3 regions of the Pseudoalteromonas carrageenovora IAM 12662 genome follow, and region 3 is predicted to be linked to each of the others. Evidence: predicted binding sites of a transcription regulator. Region 3 holds the regulator's gene; each other region holds the start of a gene.
What was found. Region 3 encodes sigma-54, which starts transcription at its own class of promoters, with help from an activator protein. Its sites were predicted from a motif close to GTTGGCACGNNNNTNGNNT; they were not measured.
Positions count from the first base shown of each region.

Region 1: ALFOR1_RS14640 (LiaF domain-containing protein) is a predicted target of sigma-54. The motif match lies at 1,471-1,489, and genes of this name have one in related genera.
Region 2: fliE (flagellar hook-basal body complex protein FliE) is a predicted target of sigma-54. The motif match lies at 1,467-1,485, and genes of this name have one in related genera.

Region 1 covers NZ_LT965928.1:3,218,675-3,221,900, forward strand. The annotation lists tRNA gene ALFOR1_RS14625 (tRNA-Ile) at 99-175, opposite strand; gene ALFOR1_RS14630 (YqaE/Pmp3 family membrane protein) at 422-580, opposite strand; gene ALFOR1_RS14635 (BON domain-containing protein) at 645-1,208, opposite strand; gene ALFOR1_RS14640 (LiaF domain-containing protein) at 1,527-2,189, shown strand; gene ALFOR1_RS14645 (VOC family protein) at 2,235-2,651, opposite strand; gene suhB (inositol-1-monophosphatase) at 2,894-3,226, shown strand, end outside.
Region 2 covers NZ_LT965928.1:2,672,615-2,675,840, reverse strand. The annotation lists gene ALFOR1_RS12140 (sigma-54-dependent transcriptional regulator) at 1-1,368, shown strand, start outside; gene fliE (flagellar hook-basal body complex protein FliE) at 1,526-1,858, shown strand; gene fliF (flagellar basal-body MS-ring/collar protein FliF) at 1,879-3,226, shown strand, end outside.
Region 3 covers NZ_LT965928.1:592,041-595,266, reverse strand. The annotation lists gene lptB (LPS export ABC transporter ATP-binding protein) at 1-632, shown strand, start outside; gene ALFOR1_RS02765 (RNA polymerase factor sigma-54) at 702-2,201, shown strand; gene hpf (ribosome hibernation promoting factor) at 2,228-2,515, shown strand; gene ALFOR1_RS02755 (PTS sugar transporter subunit IIA) at 2,520-2,972, shown strand; gene rapZ (RNase adapter RapZ) at 2,989-3,226, shown strand, end outside.

The DNA.
Region 1 (3,226 bases), 990 kb from region 3:
AATTTAAGCGAGAAACTACATAGACGAATGTGCTATTAAACTAAAATAAGATGAGCTAATTTGTACTAAGATATATGAAAACAGAACGCTTTGAAAAGTGGTGGCCCCTCCCAGACTCGAACTGGGGACCTAACGATTATGAGTCGTGTGCTCTAACCAACTGAGCTAAGGGGCCAACTTTATATAACTGCAAGGCAGTTAATTTTTGAAGCGTTTAGCCACAGAGCGACTAAAGCGGGTTGCAGTATAAAAACTTTTTAAGGGCTTGTCACTAGCAAAAACCTTTATTTTAACAATCAGTAAGCTAACTGCTTAAATAGTAATCTTTTAAGTGGGTAATAATATAAAAATAGGGGGATTTAAAGCAGGGAAGGTATGTAAGCCGTTTAGAAAGTCGGCTTACATTACATAAAGTGCGGCATTACTTTTTGGCAATTATATAAATTGCGTGTATTAAACCCGGGAAGTAACCCAGTAGTGTTAGTAAAATATTTAGCCAAAAGTGCATACCTAAACCAACTTGTAAAAACACGCCCAGTGGTGGCAATAAAATCGACAAAATAATACGAATAATATCCATGGTGTAACTCCTTTAAAATGACAAAGTAAAAAGCCCAGCAGTGCTGGGCTTTTAGTATAGTGTATTATTCAGCAACGATAGTTAATTCATCAACTACGTCACGAACATCTTCAGCGTTTTTAGCAATTTTGATTGCTAACTGCTTTTCAGCTTCAGATTCAACAGAACCTTTTAGCTTCACTACGCCGTTGTCGGTATCAACATCAATGTCCGTACCGTCAACTTCTGAGTCAAATAAGAAGCGAGTTGTAATTACCGTGGTGATTTTAGCGTCAGTTAAGTCGTTGTCATCAGTGTCCATATCGGTATCTGTAGTTTTAGCATCCATATCTTTAACAACAGTTAAGTTGTTATCTACATCCATTACGCCATCTAGGCTAAGTACAAGTTCTTCAGCTAACTCTTTATCTAGGTCGCTGTTTACTTTACCTGTAAGTACTACCTTGCCATTTTTTACATCAGTGTTAATGTCAAAGTTGTTTAGATTAGTGTTCATAAGAAGCACTGTTTCTGCCTTACCATCAATCCAAGCATCTTTACTTTCGTTTTCCCAGCTGCTTGCCTGTGCACCCATTGCTGTAGTACCAAGAACTAACGCTGCAATCATAGATTTGTTGAATGTTTTCATAATCTTTCTCCTTTTGATTAAAGACGAATTAGTTAATGCGAGCTTTAGGCCAACTTTATTTTCACATAAAAATCATAGACTTAAACCACAACCAACATTTGTGGTACACAAGCTTTGAGTAAAGTTTTACAGACTTATCGGTAAAACTTTCTTAAGTAGTGAAAATAGCTAGATAATTGCACTTTTGGTTAATCTATCGTTAATATAACAAACAGCAAAGCACTATAATAAAATTAAACCACTGATAATTAAAGGTATTAATATTGGTACGTTGATTGCTTTCTAGTTTGTACTCGCTTAATAAAAGGATTGCTCCTAATGTCTGTAAAAATTGAAGACCGCCCAATAGAACACGTTCGTGAACAAGTGATTGACCAGCTGATTTATAATTACAGTCACGGGGTTATTTCTGTAGAGGCATTTGAACGACGTTTAGATGAAGCTATGGATGCAAACTCAAACGAAGTATTAATGAACTTAGTGGAAGATTTAACACTTAACACTGATCAGCAATATAAAGCGCAAAAACACACGCAATTTTCTCCAAATTATAGTGCACAACAAAATAGCGATGACGATTTTACACTGCGCAGTATATTAGGCTCAAATGAGCGAAGCGGTCAGTGGGTTGTGCCAAAAAATATTTACTTAAGCAACTATATGGGCTCAGTGGTACTTGATTTTACTGACGCTATATTTGCACATCAAAATGTAACCATTCACGTTAATTGCATATTTGGTAGTGATGAAATATACGTGCCAGATCATGTAAATGTAGTATCTAAGATGTTTTGTACATTAAGCAGCTTTGAAAACAAATCGGTATCGCTTAATAAACGCCAAGGCCCGACTATTTATATTGAGGGTAAAGCCATATTAGGCTCGGTAGAAGTAAAAGTTAAGCGCACAATTAAAGAGAAGTTTATGAGTTTTGCCAATGAGCTAAAAACTCAACTTGGTGCTGGTAGTAGTAATCGATAATAAAAATTTATCTAAGCACCGTGCCTTACGGTGCTTAGGGGATGACTATAAATCGTTATTTCGCTCACTTGGTATATCGCTTAAATATTCTACAAACTCTATTTCAAAGCCTGCGGGGTCAATAAAATACACATTTTTTCTAAATGGATTGGTGCTACCTTTTTTACTTACTTTAAAACCCGCTTTATTTAAACGCGTTACCACTGCATTTAAATTATTCGTAACATATGCAAAATGAGCAAAGCCAACTTGATGCCCCGACAAGTACCTATTTTCTCCCTCTCCATGGTCGCTTATAGCTATGTAGTGGGTATCATCACCAAAATGGACCCAGCGCCTTGGTTTACCATACCAATCGCCTTGTCCTTCACTTCTAATTGACCAATATGGAAATGCCGCTTGATAAAACGCTAGCATTGAATCGATATCACTTGCGACTAAGTTTACATGTTCTAAATACATAACTTTCCTTATTTGTTTAAGTTGAGGCCACGATAAAACCTCAAGTTAACTTTAGGTAAAGTATTATTTAAAATTAATTTATTTAAATGCAGATAATTATGTTTTAAAAAAGTATGCACTTTCAGGGCTGTACAAAAAACACCCGCATTTATTTGGGGTTTATTGTTTACTTTATGTCAAAAGTCGCTAAAATACGCCGGCTGAAATATACAAACGTTCTTTTACAACCCAAAGGTAACACCATGCATCCAATGTTAAACATTGCGGTTCGCGCTGCGCGTAACGCAGGCAAAATTTTACTTCGCGCTGGCGAAGATTTATCAAAAGTTGAAGTGCAACAAAAAGGCGCTAACGACTTAGTAACTAACATTGATAAAGAAGCCGAAGCCGTAATTCGCGACACAATTTTACAGTCTTACCCTACTCACTCAATTGTTGGTGAAGAACTAGGTGAGCACAAAGGCAAGGATGCAGATTACCAATGGATTGTAGATCCTATCGATGGAACAACTAACTTCATCAAAGGTATCCCTCATTACGCAATCTCTATTGCACTTAAAGTTAAAGGTCGTTTA
Region 2 (3,226 bases), 1.5 Mb from region 3:
GATACGCTTGAAATGTCGGGTATTGAATGTGTTGCTGCAAATAGTGCAGAGCAAGCAATGCTATTACTTAAAAAAGAGTCATTTTCGTTAGTGGTAAGTGAAGTACAAATGGGCGCAATGAGTGGCCTTGATTTACTGCGTAGTATTAAATTAAATCACCCTGATTTACCCGTATTGATGATGACCGCTTATGCAACAATTGACGATGCAGTAGAGGCTATGCGCTTAGGGGCTATTGATTACATGGCAAAACCATTTGCCCCCGAAGTGCTGCTAAACATGGTGAGCCGTTACCTACCTGAAAAACCTAAAGACACTGATGGCCCCATTGTTGCCGATCCAACGAGTATTCAACTCCTAGAGCTGGCAAGTAAAGTTGCGCGCTCTGATGCAAGTGTTATGGTGCTTGGCCCTAGTGGCTCAGGTAAAGAAGTATTAGCACGCTATATTCATGATAAATCAAACCGCTGCAATGAGCCTTTTGTAGCAATTAATTGTGCGGCAATACCTGAAAATATGCTTGAAGCAACCTTGTTTGGCTATGAAAAAGGCGCCTTTACAGGTGCTATTCAAGCGTGTCCTGGTAAATTTGAACAAGCACAAGGCGGCACTATTTTGCTTGATGAAATAACCGAAATGGATTTAGGCCTACAGGCTAAATTATTACGCGTTTTGCAAGAGCGCGAAGTGGAGCGTTTAGGTGGTCGTAAAACAATTCAGTTAAATGTACGTGTACTTGCAACAAGTAACCGCGACTTAAAAGAAGCAGTGGCAGATAATCAGTTTCGAGAAGATTTATATTACAGATTAAATGTGTTTCCGCTTATGTGGCGACCTTTGTGCGAGCGCCCTGGTGATATAATTGTGTTAGCTAAACACTTAATAGAGCGCCACATAGCTAAAAGCAAAGAGCCAATGGCGTATTTAGATAGCGTGGCCGAGCAAAAGTTACTTGCGCATGCGTGGCCTGGCAATGTGCGCGAACTTGATAACGTGATTCAACGTGCACTTATACTGCGAAGTGGCGATACAATAAATGAGCATGCAATTTTTATTGAAAATTTAGCACCGAGCAACTTTGTTATTCCACAGCCTGAAAAAAGTGAAACAGTAGAGAAAAAGTCGTTGAGTAACGCTTATTACGATCAGAAAAGTGCTGATGTAATTCCTCAACAAGATTTGCCAACACCAGATACCGGCAGCTATAAAGACGAACTAAAAGATAAAGAGCATCGAATAATTTTAGAAACGTTAGCGCGTTGCCAAGGTAAGCGAAAAGACGTAGCCGAAACACTCGGTATTAGTCCGCGAACTTTACGTTATAAATTAGCGCAAATGCGCGACTTAGGTATTTCACTTCCAGCATAGCTTCCTATAAACCCTAAATTCGTACTGCGAATTTAGGGTTGTCAAAACTCTGACTCACCAATCTAAGTGTTAACCGTATGTATTTAAAGGGTTATTTATTTGGCATGCTTTGTGCTTTATTACCTTTAAGAGTTAACTGCACCGTCAGAGAAAAATTATGAAAATTCAAAACAGCGCTGTATTTCAAGAAATGCAATCAATGGCCTTAGAAGCTGGCCGCAGTAATCAAGCAAATAAGCTGCCTACTCAGGTTCAATCACCTTCAAGCGCACAGTTTGGCGATATGTTAAGTAATGCATTAAATACAGTGCATGAGCTACAACAAGACACAGGCCAAAAAGTAAAAGCAGTTGAAATGGGCGATCGCAGTGTATCGCTTGCCGATGCAATGATTGCTTCGCAAAAATCATCAGTCGCATTTGAAGCAACAGTACAGGTTCGTAACAAACTTGTAGAAGCTTACAAAGAAATCATGAACATGCCTGTTTAACTAGGTAGTGGAGAATTATTGTGGCGCAATCTAATCAATCTACAGACCTTGCACTTGCTGGTGGCACACTCGAGCAAAGCGATGGCGATAGTCAACAAGAGCAAAAATCGGGCTATTTAAGTGCGTTAAATGGTGTTGATGTATTACGCCAAGTTACGCTTGTTATTGCATTAGCGATTTGTTTAGCTATCGCTATTTTTGTGATTATTTGGGCTCGCCAGCCAGATATGCGTCCGTTAGGTAAAATGCCTACAGAAGAGCTTATTCAAACGCTTGATTTTTTAGATGCACAAAAAATTGAATACCAACTAGACGGAAATGTCGTATCGGTTGATGAAAGCGAATACCAAAATATTAAACTATTAATGGCACGCGAAGGGCTAGAGCAAGGGCCTACATCGGGTAGCGATATTATTATGCAAGATATGGGCTTTGGTGTAAGCCAACGCTTAGAACGTGAACGTTTAAAGCATGGCCGAGAGCAACAACTTGCGCGTACCATTGAAGAGCTTAACAATGTAACTCGCGCTAAAGTATTGCTCGCTATACCAAAAGAAAACGTTTTTGCACGTAGAGAAAAAAAGCCATCAGCCACAGTGGTACTTACTCTTAAACGCGGCAGAATGCTCGATGGTGAAGAAATTGACTCCGTTGTTGATATGATAGCGTCAGCCGTTCAAGGGTTAGAGCCTGCTCGTGTAACAGTAACCGATCAAAATGGCCGCTTATTAAATTCAGGCTCTCAAAGTTCATTGGCAGCGCGTTCTCGTAAAGAGTACGACCTTGAGCGTAAGCGCGAACAAGAATACTTAGAAAAAATAGATAGCATACTTATCCCGGTTGTAGGGCTAGGTAATTATACCGCCCAAGTTGATTTAAGTATGGACTTTAGCGCTGTAGAAGAAACCCAAAAACGTTACAACCCCGACTTACCCGCTGTACGTAGCGAAACCACATTTGAAGAAAGTAACATAGGTGGTTTAGCTGTGGGTATTCCTGGTGCGCTGACTAATCAGCCTCCGGTTAATTCAAATATTCCTGAGGTCGCAGGGCAAGGCGGAGCAGGCACTGCCACTTCTCCAACACGCAGCCATAAAGAGGCAACGCGTAACTACGAACTCGATACAACTATTTCGCATAAGCGCCAACAAACCGGTGTAATACGTAGAATTAGTGTGTCGGTTGCTGTTGATTATTTACCTAAAGTAGGTGAAAACGGCGAGACAACAATGGCTCCTCGCTCAGTTGAGGCATTATCAAATATTCGTCGTTTATTACAAGGCGGTGTTGGTTTTGATATGCAACGAGGTGATGCGCTTGAAGTAGTCACCGTACCGTTTGTAAGAGAAGCAACAGATTTAGATATTG
Region 3 (3,226 bases):
TTGGATTGCTTGGGCCTAACGGCGCAGGTAAAACCACTACATTTTATATGATAGTGGGCCTTGTACCGAGTGATAAAGGCAAAATTTCTATTGATGAGAACGATATTACTCTTTTACCTATGCATAGTCGTGCTAGATTAGGCATAGGCTACTTACCACAAGAGTCATCAATTTTTAGAAAACTTACCGTTTATCAAAATTTAATGGCTATTTTAGAAACGCGGAAAGAGCTTAACAAAAAAGCAAGAGAAGATACGCTTAACAACTTGTTAGATGAATTTAGTATTCAACATATTCGAGACAGCCAAGGTATGGCTTTATCGGGTGGTGAGCGACGCCGCGTAGAAATTGCACGCGCACTAGCTGCTAATCCTAAATTTATATTGCTCGACGAACCCTTTGCAGGTGTAGACCCTATATCGGTGTTAGATATAAAGAAAATAATAGAACATCTTAAAAATCGTGGGATTGGTGTATTAATTACCGATCATAACGTAAGAGAAACCCTTGATGTTTGTGAAAAAGCCTACATTGTTTCTCATGGAGAGTTAATCGCTTCTGGTACACCAGAGCACGTATTAAATGATAAAACGGTACGCGATGTTTATTTAGGCGAGCAATTTAGGCTGTAACATTTACGCCATGTCTTTAAGCATCTGCTAGTATTAATTATAACAACATAAAAGGATTGTTAGAGATACATGAGGCAATCATTACAGCTGCGCATGGGCCAGCAACTTACAATGACTCCACAACTGCAACAAGCAATTCGTTTGTTGCAACTCAGTACATTGGATCTCCAGCAAGAAATACAAGAAGCGCTTGATAGCAATCCGCTTCTAGAAGTAGATGAACAAGATTACACGGAAGAATCAGCTGGCAAAAACGAGCAAAAAGCAGATAACGATGAATTAACCGTAAGTGCTAATGCCGACGAAAAACCAAGCGAGTACGAGCAAGACAGTGGTGAAGCACTTACTAAAGACACAGTAAGTGACGAAATGGCTATGGATGTAAGCTGGGATGAGTACATGAGCGCAGCTCCTGCTTCATCATCAGGCCCTATGCCAGAAGATGAGTCTATTTACCAAGGTGCTTCAACCGAAACTCTTCACGAATACCTAATGTGGCAATTACAGCTCACGCCGTTTAGCCCTACTGATGAAGCAATTGCAATAGCGATTGTTGAAGCAGTCGATGACTCAGGTATATTAACGCTAAGCTGTGAAGATATTTTAGAAAGCTTTAATCAAGAGAACGACGACGAGGGCGAAGTTGAACTTGATGAAATAGAAGCCGTTTTAAAACGTATTCAGTTGTTTGATCCGGTGGGTATAGCAGCTCGTAGCTTACAAGAGTGTTTGTGTATTCAGCTAAATCAGTTTGATAAAGATACGCCTTTTATCAATGAAACAAAGATGATTTTAACCGATCATATTGATCTATTAGCGGCTCGCGACTATCGTACATTAATGAAGAAAACTAAGCTCAAAGAAGACGAGCTTAAAGAAGTAATGACGTTAATTCACACTCTAAACCCTAAGCCAGCAGATACTATTGTAAGGGAAGAATCAGAGTATGTGATCCCCGATGTATCAGTTAAAAAAATAAAAGGCCGTTGGGTAGTTGAGCTAAACCCAGATAGCATGCCTAAGATACGTGTTAATAGCCAATATGCAGCTATGTCACGAACAGTTAAATCTAGTGGTGATAGTCAATTTATTCGCTCTCATTTACAAGAAGCTAAATGGTTTATAAAGAGCCTAGAGAGTAGAAACGACACACTACTAAAAGTAACTAATTGTATTGTTAAGCAACAACAGGGCTTTTTTGAACACGGTCCAGAAGCCATGAAACCTATGGTTTTAAACGATGTTGCTGAAATGGTAGAGATGCACGAGTCGACTATTTCGCGTGTAACTACTCAAAAGTATATGCACACGCCACGTGGTATATTTGAGCTTAAATACTTTTTCTCAAGCCACGTAAGCACCGAAAATGGTGGTGAGTGTTCATCTACAGCAATACGCGCTTTGATTAAAAAACTGATTGCCGCAGAAAACTCAGCAAAACCATTGAGTGATAGTAAAATTGCGGATATATTGGCTGAGCAAGGAATTAAAGTAGCTAGACGCACAATCGCAAAATACCGCGAATCTCTGGCTATTCCACCGTCTAATCAACGAAAGAGTTTGATATAAGACGCAAAACAAAGAGGAAAACGCTTATGCAACTAAACTTAACTGGTCGTCATGTAGATGTTACTGATTCATTAAGAGACTACGTAAATAATAAATTTGCAAAGCTAGAAAGGCATTCTGATCATATAAACAATGTTCATGTCATTCTCGATGTAGAAAAACTTAACCAAAAAGCTGAAGCTACAATCCATGTAAGTGGTGCAGAGTTATTTGCATCTACCGAACATCAAGACATGTATGCTGCCATAGACTCGTTGATTGACAAGCTCGATCGTCAAGTTATTAAACACAAAGAGAAGCTTGCTCGACACTAATATGATGAAATTAAGCTCACTTATATGCCAGGACTGCAGCAAAGCTGCGGTCCTTTTTAATAGCAAAAAAAGAATTTTAGAGTTTATTAGCGAACTCGCTCATGAAAAGCTTCCTTATCTTTCTCAGCAAGATATTTTGTGTGCTCTAATGAATAGAGAGAAGCTTGGTAGCACAGGCATAGGCCGTGGTATTGCAATTCCTCATGGAAGAATGAGTGGCGCAGAAGAGCCATTAGCAATAGTGCTTGTAAGCGAGACAGCCATAAATTTTGATGCGATTGATAACCGCCCTGTTGATATATTTGTTGCACTCATCGTACCAGATGGTGATAACCAACAGCACCTAAAGACTCTCGCAACCATAGCTGATAAACTAAATGACAAAGAATTTTGTAAACAGTTACGCTGTGCAAAATCCGATGCTGAGCTTTACCAAGTTATTGTTAATCAATCGTAGTTTAAAAGGGTGATAAATGGAGTTAATTATCATAAGTGGCCGCTCTGGTTCTGGGAAGTCGGTTGCTTTACGCGTTGTAGAAGATTTAGGTTATTATTGCGTAGATAACATTCCAGTAAACCTACTGCCTTCTTTAGTGCGAAGCGTATCGGATACCTACGATAAAATTGCTGTAAGCATAGATGTGCGTAACATCCCTAAAGAGCAAGATGAGTTTAACGATATTCTTGAATACCTCCCGGGCTTTGCAAATC